DNA from 4 places in the Pseudoalteromonas sp. DY56-GL22 genome. Region 3 is predicted to be linked to each of the others. Evidence: predicted binding sites of a transcription regulator. Region 3 holds the regulator's gene; each other region holds the start of a gene.
What was found. Region 3 encodes sigma-54, which starts transcription at its own class of promoters, with help from an activator protein. Its sites were predicted from a motif close to GTTGGCACGNNNNTNGNNT; they were not measured.
Positions count from the first base shown of each region.

Region 1: NO991_RS17255 (TorF family putative porin) is a predicted target of sigma-54. The motif match lies at 2,340-2,358, and genes of this name have one in related genera.
Region 2: NO991_RS12150 (flagellar basal body rod protein FlgF) is a predicted target of sigma-54. The motif match lies at 2,574-2,592, and genes of this name have one in related genera.
Region 4: NO991_RS06570 (LruC domain-containing protein) is a predicted target of sigma-54. The motif match lies at 2,574-2,592, and genes of this name have one in related genera.

Region 1 is NZ_JANHZR010000009.1:11,588-16,010, reverse strand. It holds gene NO991_RS17265 (YIP1 family protein) at 1-434, opposite strand, end outside; gene NO991_RS17260 (aldo/keto reductase) at 605-1,498, shown strand; gene NO991_RS17255 (TorF family putative porin) at 1,564-2,241, opposite strand; gene NO991_RS17250 (hypothetical protein) at 2,530-3,696, opposite strand; gene NO991_RS17245 (helix-turn-helix transcriptional regulator) at 3,848-4,048, opposite strand; gene NO991_RS17240 (hypothetical protein) at 4,057-4,423, opposite strand, start outside.
Region 2 is NZ_JANHZR010000005.1:8,547-12,969, reverse strand. It holds gene NO991_RS12165 (flagellar basal body P-ring protein FlgI) at 1-253, opposite strand, end outside; gene flgH (flagellar basal body L-ring protein FlgH) at 266-949, opposite strand; gene flgG (flagellar basal-body rod protein FlgG) at 965-1,753, opposite strand; gene NO991_RS12150 (flagellar basal body rod protein FlgF) at 1,775-2,539, opposite strand; gene flgE (flagellar hook protein FlgE) at 2,700-4,067, opposite strand; gene NO991_RS12140 (flagellar hook assembly protein FlgD) at 4,119-4,423, opposite strand, start outside.
Region 3 is NZ_JANHZR010000015.1:16,188-20,610, reverse strand. It holds gene lptC (LPS export ABC transporter periplasmic protein LptC) at 1-200, shown strand, start outside; gene lptA (lipopolysaccharide transport periplasmic protein LptA) at 190-711, shown strand; gene lptB (LPS export ABC transporter ATP-binding protein) at 708-1,433, shown strand; gene NO991_RS19865 (RNA polymerase factor sigma-54) at 1,540-3,036, shown strand; gene hpf (ribosome hibernation promoting factor) at 3,063-3,350, shown strand; gene ptsN (PTS IIA-like nitrogen regulatory protein PtsN) at 3,354-3,806, shown strand; gene rapZ (RNase adapter RapZ) at 3,807-4,423, shown strand, end outside.
Region 4 is NZ_JANHZR010000002.1:576,464-580,886, forward strand. It holds gene NO991_RS06565 (hypothetical protein) at 1-348, opposite strand, end outside; gene NO991_RS06570 (LruC domain-containing protein) at 351-2,540, opposite strand; gene NO991_RS06575 (ATP-binding protein) at 2,766-4,423, shown strand, end outside.

The DNA of each region.
Region 1 (4,423 bases), on a different contig from region 3:
AGGCTTGAAATAATCATTGGCATCATAGTCCACACACCAAAGCCATACCACGCACCATAGCCATAATTAGCTTCTGGGTCTTGCTTAGATACAAATAGGTAGTAGCCTGCCATTAGAGCATTAATAACAGCCAAACCAATAATGCCACCAAACATAGCAAACCATACTTGCATATCTATGGTTTGCTCCATGCTTTGGCGAATCATTTTTTGTTCTGCAATGGTGGCATCAACACTGGCCGCTGCCACTTGTTGATCTATTAAAAACTGCGGGTCAGCCTTATTGTAAAAAGCAAACATGCTGGCAGCGAGAATGCCGGCAAGTAAAATAAAGGCAACAAAAGACCAACCTTTTGCCTCTTTTAAACCATTAAAGGCTCTGCTTGGACTGATAAAAATATCAACCAAAGCAGTCATAACATTTGACGATTTCATTTTTTATTCCTTGTTTTATAACATTTGTTTTTAGGTACTAAAATATCCTGTTTAGTAACAAATTAGCAATCTATTTTGTAACTGTATGTTAACAGCTGTGATTGGTAAATCTGTGATATGGTTAAAGAGTTAATTTGAGTCGAATTTATTAGGAAAAGTAGGTCGTTATGGTGAATAACAATGATCGTTGTATTGATGAGTTGGTATTAGGGTTCTGGCGTTTGCTAGATTGGCAGATAACGCCCCAGCAATGCTTAAGTTTTTTAGAAAATGCAATTGAAATGGGGGTGTCACATACCGATCACGCTGACATTTACGGTGAATACGGTTGTGAAGCTGAATTTGGTAAAGCACTTAAACTAAAACCAAGTATTCGTGATGAAATCAAAATAATCACAAAGTGTGGTATCAAGCCTGCGTTTGCAAGCCTAGGGCTACAAGGCAAAGCAAATCATTATGATTCAAGTGCCGCGCATATTATTGCCTCGGCACAGCAGTCACTTAAAAACTTCAGCACTGATCGTTTAGATGTATTACTTATTCATCGCCCTGATTACTTGATGAACGCCGATGAAATGGCACAAGCATTTAATACCCTAAAAGCAAATGGTGATGTGCTTGACTTTGGTGTATCTAATTTTACCCCATCGCAACTTAGCTTGTTGCAGTCGCGTTTAGACTTTGAGCTTGTGACTAATCAAATTGAGTTTTCACCTTACGAGATGAAAGCCCTTGATGATGGCAGCTTAGACCAATGCCAATTACTTGATATCAAACCTATGCTTTGGTCTCCATTAGCTGGGGGTCGCTTATTCTCAAGTGAAGATGAAAAAGCGGTGCGTTTACGTGCAGTGTTGGAGCAGGTTGGGGCTGAAATTGGCGCCACAGCCATTGATCAGGTTGTTTATGCTTGGCTGTTAATGCACCCAAGTGCACCGTCTGTGGTACTTGGTACGGGTAATATTGAGCGTGTTAAATCAGCTGTTGACGCTAAGCAGCTTACTATGAACCGTGAACAATGGTATCGCATTTGGCAAGGCTCAACTGGTCATAGTGTACCATAAGTGTATTGATATAAATGAGAAAAGGGCCTTAACGGCCCTTCGTGTTGCAGCAAGTAACACATTCTTTATAAAGTGAAGTCAACCGCGTAAGCGACGTACACTTTTACATCTGAACCATCAATGTCGTTGTCTGAAAGACCGAAAGTAAAGCCGTCTTTCGACACTGAAACACCGTAGTCGATGATGTCATCATCACCAATGAAATCCCCTGAGTAATGACCTAAGTGAAGGGCCATTTCTGCACCGGTACTGCCAACTGGGAAACTGTAGTCAGCATTTAAATATAGAGAGTCACCAAAATCTGTACCGTCACCGCTTGCTGCTGATGTTGCTAGGACTGCTGCACCAAAGGTGAAGCTACCCATGCTAATGCTACCGTAGATTTCTGAGAAGTCTGCATCTGTGTAAGATGCTGCATCTGGGTATGCATAATAAATGTAGCCAACATCGTAGCTAAAGGTTTCATTGATTTCACCGCCAAAACCAGCATAAAGGTCTAGCTCGTAAGTCATGTCGTCAGCCCAGCTAGCATTCGACACCCAAGTACCCGCATAAAAGCCAGATTCACTTGCGTAGTCGATACCACCTTGGATTGCAGCATCACCGCCGCCTTGCTCTTGACCACGCCATAAGTAGTTTGAAGTTGCCGCAGCGTTTGCTGTGACTTCTGCATAGCTATATGTTGAGCTCAAAGTTAATAGCGCAAGGGCGCTTGCTGCGACCGTTTTTTTTAGTTTTAGCATGTTTCTGTATCCTGTTGTTATGTTGATTTTGTCCCATTTTCAGATTGCAGTCTGGTTATTATTTGAGGACATTTTCTATGTGTTGTCTGGATACGATGTTGCACTGGTTGTGCCAAGTTAATTTCTAACGGGATATTTTATGCTTAAAGGCTTTAAAAACAGGCTTTTAAACTTGTTTAATTGTGAAAAGGATAGTTATTTGAATTGTTCATGCGCACATGTGTGGTGCAAAAAATAACCCGGTTGCACAATTGCGAAGCAACCGGGTTTTGCTTATTTGAGAGTAACTTAGCCGAAAATTGCACGCATTAGACTAATGGTTTCTTCAACACTGCGGCCTTTTTCTACTTCACTGATGATTGAATCGCGCTTAGCTTTGATATGTTCAGGGATATCATCACTTGCTAGTGCGCGGTCTACCAGTATCTCAGCTGATTCTTTGCCGCGGCGTACGGTCTTTTTACCTGCTGAGCTCGTGGTACTCTTAGGTTTGTTTAACAACTTAATATAGTTTGAGTTATCAGTGGTACTTTTATCTGCATAATAAAAGAAGCTAGGCAATAGGGCTTTGATTTCAACCAGAGATTGTTCAAGCTCATTTGCTGCACTGGCCATTTTGAACCAAGGCATGTTATGTATTGCTTCGATAACATCTTGCCAGTAGCGCTCAAAATCACGGTTATTAAGCTTAGTAATACCTAATGCCGCACAAAGGGCATCAAGTTTACTATTTACGATTGGTGTAAACACGTCAGGTCGGCGCATCGCAAGCAAGCGAGTAGCAGGAGCAAGCGTTGGCTTTTCATCGCTGCCATTAAACGCCATGAAGTAAGCAACCATAAAATGCTGATAATGTTCTTGCGTTACTTCACCCTCAAGTGGAATGTGTGCAAGCGCCTCATCGAACGCACCTGGTAAATCACTCAACATTTGGTGGAAACCTTTCGCGTTCTTAGTAGAAGCAAACCATTCAACGTCGAAGTTATAGCTACTTGGATCAAGCGAAGCACTGTGTTTACCTGAAAACGCTAAACGGTCTTCTGGGATCATCTCTTTTAGGGATTGCGATTTAATTGCAGCAATGTAATTAGCTAAGCGTAGTTGCTCATCAAGGGCTAAAAGCTCTTTATGCTGCTCGATGAAGCCTGCAATAACAGGCCATGGCGCAACCCTTAATGTTTTTAACTGCAAAAAACTGATTGCAGAAATTAATAAGTCATGAAGTTTTTTAAGAGTGGGTAATTGCTTATCTTCTAACAGATCGTAGTTAATGCGATCGCGGCTTGCACTTAATAGCTCATAGCACCAACCTAAAAAGTCTTCAGGGTGGTTTTCTACTTTAACTGCCATTAGGTTTAAGCTGATATCAGAGGCTTGCTTGAGGATATTTTGATAAATTTGACTTTCTTGCTCGCCAAGCGCCATTTTTGACGGTGAAATAAGCAGTTTCTTCATGCTTAATCGATACTCCAGTTTTGACCAAATTGGGTTGTTTAATTTTAGTACACAGGGTGCAAAAACAACAGGGTCGTGCATCATACCGAAGTAATGAAATGATGCAATCTTACTGATAATTTATAAGTAAGATTGCGACTGACGTGGTTTATTAATCATTGTCATCGAGTGTAAATAATTGCTCAACACTGAGTTCAAAGTGAGCAGCAATTTTTAACGCGATAATCACCGAGGGTATAAAGCGGCCTGTTTCAACTGTGCTAATGGTTTTACGTGATACTGCAATGGCATCAGCAAGTTCTTGCTGCGATAATCCCTTTTCTTTGCGGAATTTAGCGATATTATTTTGCACTTTTATACCTAGTCTCTACTTTGCCAAAGAATTGATACGCCATATATCAAACACATCAAGGCAAGGTAAAATGTGGCCATCATGCTATGAGATACATTTAAAGCAAGTTCATCAGACAATAAAAAAATAGCCCCCATGCTAAAAAGCAATCCAAGCACAACATGTTTATAAGCGATGGTATCAATCGTATTTAAAAATTCATCCTTATAAGTAAGGCGATAACCAAGTTTCCATGTAAATCCCCCTCTAATCACAAACATAAAGAAAGATCCTAAAAATGCGGCAACACCAATAAACAGTAAAAATACTGATGTTTGCTTGAGCATTGGGTAAACACTAATAATTAATAACGTGACTCCCATGAATATTGAAAAC
Region 2 (4,423 bases), on a different contig from region 3:
CGGCAACATTTTTAATCTTAGGTTTTAAGCTATCTGGTAAGGTGATACCAAAACCATTTAACATGGCTTTAAAGCTTTGTTGAGTAAATCGGCTTTGTTCGCCTGTGCCAGGCAAACCAACAACCAATCCATAACCCACTAATTGGTTAGAGCGTACGCCCTCAACCATAGATACATCTTTGACTCGCTCAGCCTGTGCAGAAAACTGCAGGCTAATTAAGCAAAGAGCGATGATGTATTTAAACCCATTCATGACTTTATTCCTCTAAAATGGGAAAAGCGAACTACTAAAGAAACGAGACAGCCAACCTGCACTTTGCGTTTCTTGAATTTGCCCTTTACCTGAGTATTGAATTCGCGCATTAGCAATACGATTGGAAGTTACTGTGTTATCTGCTTGCACATCTTCAGGACGAACTAAACCTTCTAGGCGAATAAATTCTTCACCAGTATTCAAAGTGAGCCATTTTTCACCACGAATAACCAAGTTCCCATTCGGTAAAACACGCATCACATTGACAGAAATATCACCAAATAAGCTATTTGATTGGTTAGACTTTGAATCGCCTTTAAACGATGCCCCTGAGCCAATACCAAACTGAATGCTGTCGCCACCAATGTTAACCGGGTTTCCGCCAAGCCCAATAACAGGGTCTAAACTAGCATCTGTTTCTTTGTCGGTTTCAGTTTTTGCCGCTTTAGTTGCTTGGGTAGACTCTTGCAATTTAACAGTGATGATATCGCCGGCGCGTAATGCCTTTTTATCTGAGTACAAGTCATTTGCCGAATAACTATCAAACAACGAACCTGTTGGTACCACTTGTTCAGTACTTGGTTCCGGATACATAGGCGCATAGTAAGGGTCATCCTGAACCACATGATGATTTTGCGTTGTCATACAACCACCCAGCATCAATGCTGCTGATGTGACTAAGATAATATTACGCATGCTGCCTCCTACCCATTAAAGTTGCTGATTGATGTAACTAAGCATTTCATCAACCGCTGAAATCACTTTTGAATTCATTTCATAAATTCGTTGCGTTTCAATCAAGTTAACAAGCTCTTCCGTTACATTCACGTTAGAGGTTTCAAGGGAACCTTGAACCACAGTGCCTAAACCGTCGATACCAGGATTACCTTGCACAGGTGCGCCACTCACAGCGGTTTCTGTGTATAAGTTTTGCCCCATAGGCTCAAGACCCGATGGATTAATAAAATCACTAATGGTGAGCTGACCGATGACCACGTTCTCTGCTTGACCTGAAATACGCACTGATACTTCACCGTCTTGTGAAACAGTAATTGATTGTGCATCGTCTGGTACGTTCATTTCTGGCTGTAATGGAAAACCCGCGCCGGAAGTTACAATGCGACCATCTTCGTCAGTCGTGAATTGACCATTACGTGAATAGGCAATATTGCCATCTGGTAATTGCACTTCAAAAAAACCTGGGCCTGAGATCATCCAGTCCAATGAATTTTCAGTGGTAAGCATATTACCTTGTGAAAAGTTCTTTTGGTTAGCAACCACTTTGGCACCGGCACCAAGCATTAAGCCTGACGGCATTTCAGTGTCTTGCGACGAGCGGCCACCTGGCTGGTTAATGTTTTGATATAGTAAATCTTCAAATACGGCGCGGCTTTTTTTGTAGCCTACCGTGCTGGCATTCGCGAGATTATTTGAGATCACCGAAATATCGGTTTGCTGGGCGTCAAGCCCGGTTTTACTGATCCATAATGCAGGATTCATAACTCTACCCTCTCAGTCATCTTAAACAATGCGTAACAGCTGATCTTGACGCTCATCGAGCTCTTCGGCTGTTTTCATCAATTTAACTTGTAATTCAAATTGGCGTTGATTGCTGATCATATCGACCATTTCATGCACTGGGTTTACGTTCGACATTTCAAGCGTTCCCGACAGTACTTTTACGTTTGGTGAAATGTCACAAAAACCACAAAGGTCATTGACCAACATGTCTTCTTTTGGTCGAAATAAACCGTCATTGCCTTTTTCAAGCTGAGTGTTATCAGCCTCAATCACTTTTAAGCGATCAACCACTTCCAAAAAGTTAGCAGGCGCACCTTGCGGGCGAACCTGAATAGCGCCATCTTCACTAAACTCAACTTTTTCAATAGGCAATGGCAAAATGATTGGACCACCTTCGCCAATTACTTGACGGCCATGGCTCGTGATCAATGCGCCATCTGGAGTAATGTTTAAGGTGCCAGTTTTAGTGTACGCCTCATTGCCGGATGCATCTTGTACGCTCAACCAACCACGGTCGCTCATCGCGATATCAAGCTCACGGCCAGTTTCAACAAAACCACCCGATTCCATATTAGATCCTGGGCGTTCTTGCATTGCAAACACCCTAGATGGCAGACCTTCACCAAAGGCTTGCATAGAGCGAGCTTGTGCAAAATCAGCTTTAAAGCCAGTGGTGTTAGCATTAGCAAGATTGTTGGCCTTGAGCTCAAGACCTCGCAAACTTTGCTTAGCACCCGACATGGCAATGTAGACCATTTTGTCCATAACATTGACTCACTAAAAATACGATAATTAGGAAATGCAATAAAAGTGCCAAAGTAAAATTGACGCTAAAATAGAAGAGAAAAATGAATAGTAAGAATGAAAAAAGGCTGCCAATAGAGGAAGCAGCCTTCGTGTCGGATTAAGCTTAGAACCGTTAAGATTAACGGATCTGTAGGATGTTTTGTTGTAGTGTTGAGTTAACCTCAAGCGCACGTGAATTTGCTTGGAAGTTACGCTGAGCACTAATTAAGTCAACAAGTTCATTGGTTAAGTTAACGTTTGATTGCTCAAGCGCTGATGAGTTAATTGAACCTAGAGTACCTGAACCTGGTTCACCCGCAATCGGCTCACCTGACGTTAAACTCTTCTTCCAAGATGTATCACCAACTTGTTGCAAGCCCTGAGAATTAGAGAAGCGCACCATAGCAACTTGACCTAGGAACGACGTATCTCCATTACTGTATGACGCAACAATTTTACCGTCAGAACCGATATCAATTCCTGATAGACGACCTACAGTCGCACCATCTTGCTCTAATGCTTTTACTTCAAAGTTACTTGCGTATTGAGTTGGAACTTTATTTGCTGTTGCCGCTTCATCACGCCAGTTAATAGTCACATCATCAGGGAAACTTGCACCATTCGAAAGTAAATCAGAAAGGCCTGTCGCAGCACCTAAACCACTCGGTAACGTTAATGGATTAAATGTTGTATCAGTATTCGCTGTACCATCTGTACTTTGTGGTAAGCCACTGGCATCAAACTGAAAAGTTGATAATGGTGTATAAGGTGTTGTGGTTTGCTCAACACCTGTTGCATCAAATGGCTTTTCATCTAATGTAGCGTATACTTCCCACTCATTTTCATTACCAGTCACTGTAGAATCAGTTTTCACAAAGAAGAACTGTAGAATATGCGGTTCACCTAATGAGTCATACACCGTTGTCGATGTAGAGCTGTTATAAGTTGCACTTGTTTCTGGATCGAATGGTGTCACAGTTGGCGCAGAGGCACGTGAATCAAGGTTAAATGACGAATAGACATTCGTGGTTGCACGTGGTGAACCTGATGCATCTGGAATTTGTAGCGCAGAAGATGTACTTAAGCTTACAGAGGTTGTGTCACCGGTTGCTTCATCAACAGGGAAACCTTGTAAGTAATTACCGCTCGCATCCACAATAAAGTTATCTTTATTAAGTTTGAACGCACCAGCACGCGTGTAAGTAAAGTCTTGTGCACCTAAGTCATTCGCCATTGCGAAATAACCTTCACCAGTAATTGCTAAATCAAGTGAGTTATTTGTGAAAGAGAGTGAACCTTGGTGGAATTGTTGTGCCACCATTGTTGTCCTTACACCGTCACCATTTTTTGTTTTACCAGAACTAAATACTGATGATGCGTATACATCAGCGAACTCTGCACGAGACTCTTTAAAGCCCGTAGTGTTAACGTTAGCAATATTATTTGCTGTTACGTCTAAATCTTTTTGTGCGGCTGCTAAGCCTGTTAATGCAATATTGAAGCTCATAACTCACCTCTAACCTATCTCTTAGCCTAAGCTAACCCAAACCTTTTATACTTATGCGATTTCAGCTATATCAGTTAGCCTAACCGCACCCTCTTTTGTATTTACGATAATGCCGCTTGCGCCATTAATATTGACACTTTCAATATTCTTAAAGGTCGCCATAGGCATACTGCTGTAGTCTCCATTTACAAAGCCTTCAGCACTGATGTCATACTCGCCTTCAGGGAGCACATTGCCATCGTTATCTTTACCATCCCACTCAAAACGCAGTGCGCCCGCAGACTGAGAACCTAGTTCAATGGTTCGTACTAACTGACCTGAAGAATCTGTTATTCTTAGCGTTAAAGATTCAACGG
Region 3 (4,423 bases):
TAACCCATAACGGTATGATCGAAGACATAAAAGCAGAAAATATTAATGTCGACATTGATAAAATGACGATGTTTTCAAAGCAACCTGTAACACTAACAGGACCGAATTTAAAAATTACCGGTAAAGGCTTAAAAGCCGATTTAAAAGCCGAAATTGTTGAGTTAACTAACCATACACGAACCATATACTATGACCAATAAACTGAAGAAATTACTCCTGATCCCAAGCTTATTGATTGCCTTTTCGGGCGCAGCTGCCGAGCAAACAGGCGCTCAAATTAGCATTAGCTCAGATCGCCAAGTCGGTAAACTAAAAGATGGCGTTGGCATATTCGAAGGTAACGTAGAGATCGTGCATGGTGATCGTCGCATTACAGCAGAGCGACTTGAGGCACATGGCGGTGACACCGAAGGTACAGTCGAATTAATTATCGCTACAGGCAAACCAGCTTACTTCGAAGAAAAGCAAGCTGATGGTACCGTGATGAGCGCCAGCGCCGAAGAAGTTCGTTATGATGTTGCGAAACGCTTCTTAACACTCAATGGCGAAGCTGAAGTCACTCAAGCGGGTCAAAAAGTAACGGCAAAAAGCATTACCTATGATATGGCTCAACAGCTGATCAGCGCAGAAAAAGACGAAAACTCAACAGATCGTGTACACACTATTTTAGTGCCTGTAGAAAATAAAAAAGACGATAAAGGCCAACCATGAGCACATTAAAAGCAGAGCTTTTAGCTAAAAGCTACAAAGGCCGCCAAGTGGTTAAAAATGTCGGTCTTGAAGTTGAAGCGGGCAGTATTGTTGGCTTGTTAGGGCCAAATGGTGCAGGTAAAACCACCACCTTCTATATGATTGTAGGCCTCGTACCAAGCGACAAAGGAAAAATAAGCATCGATGATAACGATATCACGCTTTTGCCAATGCACAGCCGTGCGCGCTTAGGTATTGGTTATCTACCACAAGAGTCGTCTATTTTTCGAAAATTAACAGTTTACCAAAACTTGATGGCCATATTAGAGACCCGCAAAGATCTTAACAAAACAACGCGCGAAGAGACGCTTAACAACTTATTAGATGAATTTAGCATTCAACATATTCGCGATAGCCAAGGTATGGCACTGTCAGGTGGTGAACGACGCCGCGTTGAAATTGCACGTGCATTAGCCGCTAATCCTAAATTTATCCTTTTAGATGAGCCTTTTGCTGGTGTTGATCCTATTTCGGTGTTAGATATAAAGAAAATTATTGAGCACCTAAAAAATCGTGGTATTGGTGTACTTATTACTGACCATAATGTTCGAGAAACCCTTGATGTTTGTGAAAAAGCCTACATTGTTTCTCATGGGGAGCTAATTGCATCAGGCACACCTGAGCACGTATTAGCTGACCAAACTGTACGTGATGTTTATCTAGGCGAGCAATTCAGGCTGTAACCATTACGCCACCGACTAGAGCATCTGCTAGACTTATACAATGACAATAAATCGATAACAGTGTCCTCACCGTTACCGATAACTTAAAAAGGATTGTTAGGGATACATGAGGCAATCATTACAGCTGCGCATGGGCCAGCAACTTACAATGACTCCACAACTGCAACAAGCCATTCGCTTGTTGCAGCTCAGTACATTGGATCTCCAGCAAGAAATTCAAGAAGCGCTTGATAGTAATCCTCTGCTTGAAGTGGAAGAAGCGGATTACAACGAAGAAAGCATCGGTAAGAATGAGCAAAAAGCGGAGTCTGACGATGTACAAGTCAGCGCGTCTGCCGACGAAGCACCTAGCGAATTCGAGCAAGAAAGCAGTGATGCTCTGAGTAAGGATACGGTTAGCGATGACTTAGCTATGGATGTTACGTGGGATGAGTACATGAGTGCCGCCCCATCAACATCGTCTGGGCCAATGCCTGAAGACGAGTCTATTTACCAAGGTGCTTCAACAGAAACACTGCAAGAATATTTAATGTGGCAACTACAGCTCACACCATTTAGTCCTACCGATGAAGCGATTGCCGTTGCCATCGTTGAAGCTATCGATGACTCAGGTATTTTAACGGTTAGCTGCGAAGATATTGTCGAAAGCTTTAATCAAAATAATGATGAAGAAGAAATCGAACTCGATGAAGTTGAAGCTGTCTTAAAAAGAATACAGTTATTCGATCCAGTTGGTATCGGCGCGCGAAGTTTACAAGAGTGCCTGTGTATACAACTTCGTCAATTCGATGCCAATACGCCATATTTAGCTGAAACTAAAATGGTTTTATCTGAGCATATCGAATTATTAGCAAGTCGCGACTATCGCACTTTAATGAAAAAGACTAAGCTTAAAGAAAACGAGCTTAAAGAAGTGATGACGCTCATTCACAGCTTAAATCCTAAGCCTGCGGATAGCATAGTACGCGAAGAATCTGAGTACGTCATACCCGATGTATCAGTGAAAAAAGTGAAAGGCCGCTGGGTAGTCGAGTTAAACCCAGATTGTATGCCAAAAATTAGAGTGAATAGCCAATATGCAGCGATGTCTCGCTCTGTTAAATCAAGTAGCGACAGCCAATTTATTCGTTCTCACTTACAAGAAGCAAAGTGGTTTATTAAGAGCTTAGAAAGCCGTAACGATACTTTACTAAAAGTGACCAACTGTATCGTGCAACAACAGCAAGCTTTCTTTGAACATGGCCCAGAGGCAATGAAGCCAATGGTGCTAAACGATGTCGCTGAAATGGTCGAAATGCATGAATCGACGATTTCTCGGGTTACAACACAAAAATATATGCATACCCCAAGGGGAATTTTTGAGTTGAAATATTTCTTCTCAAGCCATGTCAGCACCGAAAATGGTGGTGAGTGCTCTTCTACAGCAATTCGCGCTTTAATCAAGAAGTTAGTTGCTGCAGAAAACTCGGTTAAACCATTGAGTGATAGCAAAATTGCAGATATATTGGCTGAGCAAGGAATTAAAGTAGCTAGACGTACAATTGCAAAATATCGTGAGTCTCTAGCAATACCTCCGTCTAATCAGCGTAAAAGTCTGATTTAGACGTTTTACATAGAAGGAAAATGCTTATGCAACTAAATTTAACTGGTCGCCACGTAGAAGTCACTGATTCATTAAGAGACTATGTAAACACTAAGTTCGCAAAACTAGAAAGGCATTTTGATCATATTAATAATGTTCATGTCATTTTAGATGTAGAAAAATTAAGCCAAAAAGCAGAAGCAACTTTACATGTAAACGGAGGCGAGTTGTTCGCTTCTACAGAACATCAAGATATGTACGCAGCAATTGACTCATTGATCGATAAACTTGATCGCCAAGTCATTAAGCATAAAGAGAAATTAGCTCGACATTAAATTATGAAACTTAGTTCACTTACTAATCAGGACTGCAGCAAAGCTGCGGTCCTTTTTAATAGCAAAAAAAGAATTCTTGAGTATATTAGCGAGTTAGCTCACCAGCAGTTTCCTCATTTATCTCAACAAGATATCCTAGATGCTTTTCTGAACAGGGAAAAGTTAGGTAGTACAGGTATCGGCCGAGGAATAGCTATTCCCCACGGTCGAATGAGTGGTGCTGATGAACCTCATGCATTTATTATTGTCAGTGAATCTCCCATCAATTTTGATGCGATAGACAATCGTCCCGTTGATATTTTTGTGGCACTCATCGTACCAGATGGCGATTGCCAGTTGCACTTGAAGACCTTGTCAACAATTGCTGATAGACTTAAAGATAAAGATTTTTGTAAACAGTTGCGAAGTGCTACAAGCGATCAGCAACTATTTCAAGTAATTGCATCAGAGGCATAAATGGAATTAATAATTATCAGCGGTCGCTCAGGCTCGGGCAAATCGGTCGCTTTACGAGTTCTTGAAGACTTAGGCTACTACTGTGTTGATAATATTCCTGTCAACCTACTGCCTTCGCTCGTGCGAAGTGTTTCTGATAATTATGACAAAATTGCCGTCAGTATCGACGTACGTAACTTACCGAAAGAGCAGCAAGAGTTTAATGATATTCTTGAGTACCTGCCAGGTTTTGCTAACCCAACACTATTCTACCTAGATAGTGATGATCAAACCCTAATCAAGCGTTTTTCTGAAACTCGCCGTTTGCATCCATTATCGATTGATTCTTTACCGCTTGATCTTGCCATTAAACAAGAAAAAATCCTGCTTGATGTGCTGATCACCCGCGCTGACTTTATGATTGATACCACTGATTTGAGTGTTCATCAGTTAGCAGAATCAATTCGTGAAAAGATTTTAGGTAAGAAAGATAAAAAACTGATTATTACGTTTATGTCGTTTGGTTTTAAGCATGGCATTCCAAAAGAAGCTGACTACGTTTTTGATGCACGCTTTTTACCGAACCCACACTGGGAGCCTGATTTAAAGCCACTAACCGGCCTCGATCAGCCTGTCAG
Region 4 (4,423 bases), on a different contig from region 3:
CTTGCTCTGTACCAATGGTGCACGAAGCAAACACTGGTTATAATCGGCTTTATCGTCGTCGCCTTTAAGACATATGTTTAAAAAGGCTCTGGTGTCACCAATATTCAAATCTACATCTACATCGAGCTCTAATTTACTACTTAAATTAAACTCAGGAGCAATCGTTAAGTCATTCATCGTCTCAGGATCCACGCCAGTAGCAGGAGGTGTTGTCTCAGGTGGCGTTGTATCTGTTGTAGGTGCTTGCGTTACATTTGTTCCAGTACTTTCAGTTGCAGAGTCGCCTTCACCACCGCCACCACACGCAGCTAACATTAAGCTTATGATCACTAAAGTATAATGTTTCATAATTATTCTCCTCTTGAAATCACGTTAGCAGGCTTAGCATTGTTGAACCACATTGGCTTTTCTTGCCCTTTTGATTCTGCAAATGCTTTAAAGTCGCTGTATGCATGGGTAATATCTACCCCTTCTTTAGGGTGAGCCCACGAAGTACCTACTTCAATTGCCCAAGGTAGACCTGTTTCGGTTTGGAAGTAAAAACCCTGCGCACTGTCAGATGCATCATCAGACTCTGCGAAAGAAAATAGTTGCATATCAAATTTTTCTGTCGGCTGCTGATTCTTAAGGTGAACCTCCCAGCTTCTAGGGTCTTTACCAACCAAGGCTTCACCATGATAGTGTCCATCAGCTGCAAATATGAAAGGATCTAATGTGTACTTAGGTGCATCAGCGGTCGCTGTACCTGGTAATAAATCAATAAACAATGAAAACGTGACTTTACTATTGCTATCACAACCCGTCTCGGTTCTAAAATAATTACAATTAGACTGTTTATCAATGTAATCCCAAGTATCAGGCATAATCACGAAAATAGCATCTTCAGTATTTTGCTCTAAGATCTCGTGCGTTTGTTCAAGACCATTAATCAGTAAACTAGTTTTTTCAGCATTAATTTGGCTACGTAAAATGCGTTTATCATTTGAACCTTCCACAGTCTCATATAACCTAACTGCAAAGCCATTATGAAAATCAGCACCTATCCCAACTAGCTCACCTTCTATTTTGTAACCTGTAGCCACACCATTTTGATCTATAATTGTAGTTCGATAGTTTATAACTAAATCATTGAAGTCATAATCTCCAGAAAATGGCCATTTATCCTCAAATGCAAGTGTTACCCAGCTATTTTCTCCTGGGTAAACTAGGCTTCCCAATGTTGTTACAGAGTAATCTTCTACCTCCCCACCAATAACACCACCACTTGCTGTAATTGGGTTGGTTTCACTACCATCAGTTACACGAAAGCGAGACCAGGTTGATCCCATAACGGCATCATCAGGAACATTAACCAAAATGCTATTATCGCCTTGGTTTAACCGATATTTAGACACCGTAATTTCATCCGCATCAAATTGGTAATTCTGATCCCAATCAAACCATGCGTATAGATATGTCTCGTCATTTGCAGAGGTAACAATAATTTGACTGGTATTGCCTGCTACCAAATCAGTGACGAACTTAACGCCGTCATCTGATTGATCATCAGGTGTTAAAAGTAAGTCTGAACGTGTATTAATATTCTCGCCATCTACTGTAGCACCTAAGTAAACCAAATTAGTTTGATCTGCATTTGGGTCAAATAAATGTCTTGCGCCACTGTCTTCGAGTGAGGTTTGATAAGGAGCTGGTGCATCACCAAAATCGATTGAATTATCCGTTACCTTTACCTCAGCAATTGCGCAGCGTGCACCATCATTTTGATTTGATGTAGGCCCTAAAGTAAACACCGCAGCAGTTGGCGTGTAACCGTTTACAGGGCTGATGCTAAGGTCTACTTTGTGTATTTTACCGCTTCGGTTATTACTAAAATAAAACTGTCCTTTTACATCAAAATACCCAGCACCATTCGCTCCGGTATCACCAGCTATATCTAAGTTCGCCACAAATGTGGGTGTCTGATTATTAAGATCTATTTCGTATAAGTCGCCATTTGATTCAACTGCATACAAAAGGTTGCTATTAGGATGAAAAGCAAAATCATAAATAGCTAACCCCCAGCTAGCTGAACCCGCAACTAAATCAGCTTGATATTCATCAGCAGGCTCTGTCAAATCAATACCGTACAATCCGAATTTGGGATGATACAAATAATATACCGCCTGATTAGTTTCACTATTTACATGGATGTCACCCACATAGAAGTTAGTATCAGGCAGACCGTTAACCACGAGTCGTTCTAGTTGATAATCATCACCAATTTTGACAACACTCTTCGGGCTTTGCTTACTAAAGCCATACATATATTGGTCTTTATAGTTAAAACCCACAGCATTTACGCTTTCATTGTTTGTTTCGTCACTAAAGTTTAATGACGGTGCTAATACTGTCGCTTTAGCAGAGACCAAATCAATTCCAAACATTTGTGCAGGTGTACCTTGTATTAGAAATGCTTTACTTGGGCATTCTTCAAACGGAGCTGCGCTTACATAACTAGTGGCAAGCACAGATAAAAGACAGACGGGTATTTTGCTTTTCATAATTACACTCTCCTGTGGTTATGTAATTATTTAAAGCAGCAATTGTTCCAAAATATAACTCATTAAAAAATAAGGTTTTAAATGTTTTTTGCAGATCCTTTTTGCAAGATGCAACCATCTATATCGCAAAATGCAATTCTTTTTAATCACAAAAAACAAATTTACTCAACACAAAAGCATGATGTGCTAGAATTGCTTCAGAAAAAATAATAATAAATGTTAAAAATGAACTTTAAAGCTCTTGTTATTCTGCTGTGTACCTTGTCATTTGCATCAATTGCGTCAACTCTACAAGGCCACATTGATGAAGCTAGAACAATAAGCGATTACCAAGAACGCTATAAATATTTAACAAATATAGATAAACGCCTTATTGAATCTGCCAGTTTTGCTGAGCAATTAAGCTTTAATGTTAGATTAATTCACGTTCATATACACCTAGGTCAGTTTCAACAGGCGCAAAATATAGTAGAAGAACTTGAGTCTTCTCCAAAATATAAAAGTGACTCCTCTATTTATAGCGAATTGTATTTAGTCAAAGCTCGATTGGCATATAGTGCAAATAAACTAGAATCTGCAATTCACTTATCTCAACAAAATGTCGCGCTGTTTCAGCGTTTGCAACTCACCGATTACGAAATTGATGCCGTTGCGAGCCTTGTCAGTGCTTATCATAATGCAGGTGAATATCAAGCAGCCTTAAACTTGCTTGAGGTTTATATTCACGACAACAATCGAGAATTATCCTTAAAGCAAAAAGAAATGCTCTACCATGGTTATTCGCGTAATCTTGAACAGTTAGACCGGTTAACCCTTGCCCTAGAATATAAGCTAAAACGCCGTGAAGTTATTCAGCAAATGTCGCCGTCTATTTCATTACAAGCAGGTATAAGTTATTCAATTGCCCAAAGTTATTTAGATTTAGAACAATACGAAAAAGCAAAGAGCGAGTTTATTACAGCCCTTAGTTTTGATAGGCAAACGGGTTCACTATCTGATATCGGACATAGTTTAGTTAAGCTATCCCAATGCGAATATGGACTTAAAAACTACCCTGCAGCACTTGCATACGCACAAGAGGCTAAGCAGGTCTTCGCTAGTTATAACAGTACGCGAAATACTGCCTGGGCAAACCATAATATTGCGATAAATTTGCTCGAAATAGATAAACCTGACCAAGCATTAAGCATTGAAAAACAAGTGCTCATTGAACTCAAGCAAGACGATCACTTATATATAGATGTATTACTTACATTAGCTAAGCTGTACATTGGCTCTACTGAGCACGAACAAGCTAAACATTATGCTGAGCAAGCCTACCAGTTAAGTAAACAAAAAAATAAGCTGCAAAAACAAATCATTGCCCTAGAACATTTGATAACTGTGACAGAAAAACAAGCTGATTATAAACAAGCCCTGTCGTATCAACGTGCTATTACAGAGCTTGAAAAAGGCTTTGCCCGTAACAACTACAACCAGCGTTTAGCTGAGCTACAAAACTCCATTGCAATGCGCGACCGCGATTTAGCAATACAAGATTTAAAACTTCAAGACAATGAAAAAAGCCAAGCTATTGCCGCACAACGTCAAGCTATTTTATACAGCGTCTTATTATTTAGCCTGCTTTTAGCTGCAATGGGCATTGCTTTATTAAGAATAAGACAGAGAAAACAGCTTATTGAACAGCGCCGAAATTATCTGGATAAACAAATCAGTCAACGTAGTAAGTTATTATCACAAGTAGCTCACGAACTAAGTGGTCCATTAACAGGGTTGCGCTTACACCTTGAAACGCTCCAAGCAGGCCTAACCCAATTTAATGAGCTTACTTACGAAAAACTTAACCAAAAAATCACCGACATGGCAACTTTAGTGACTGATTT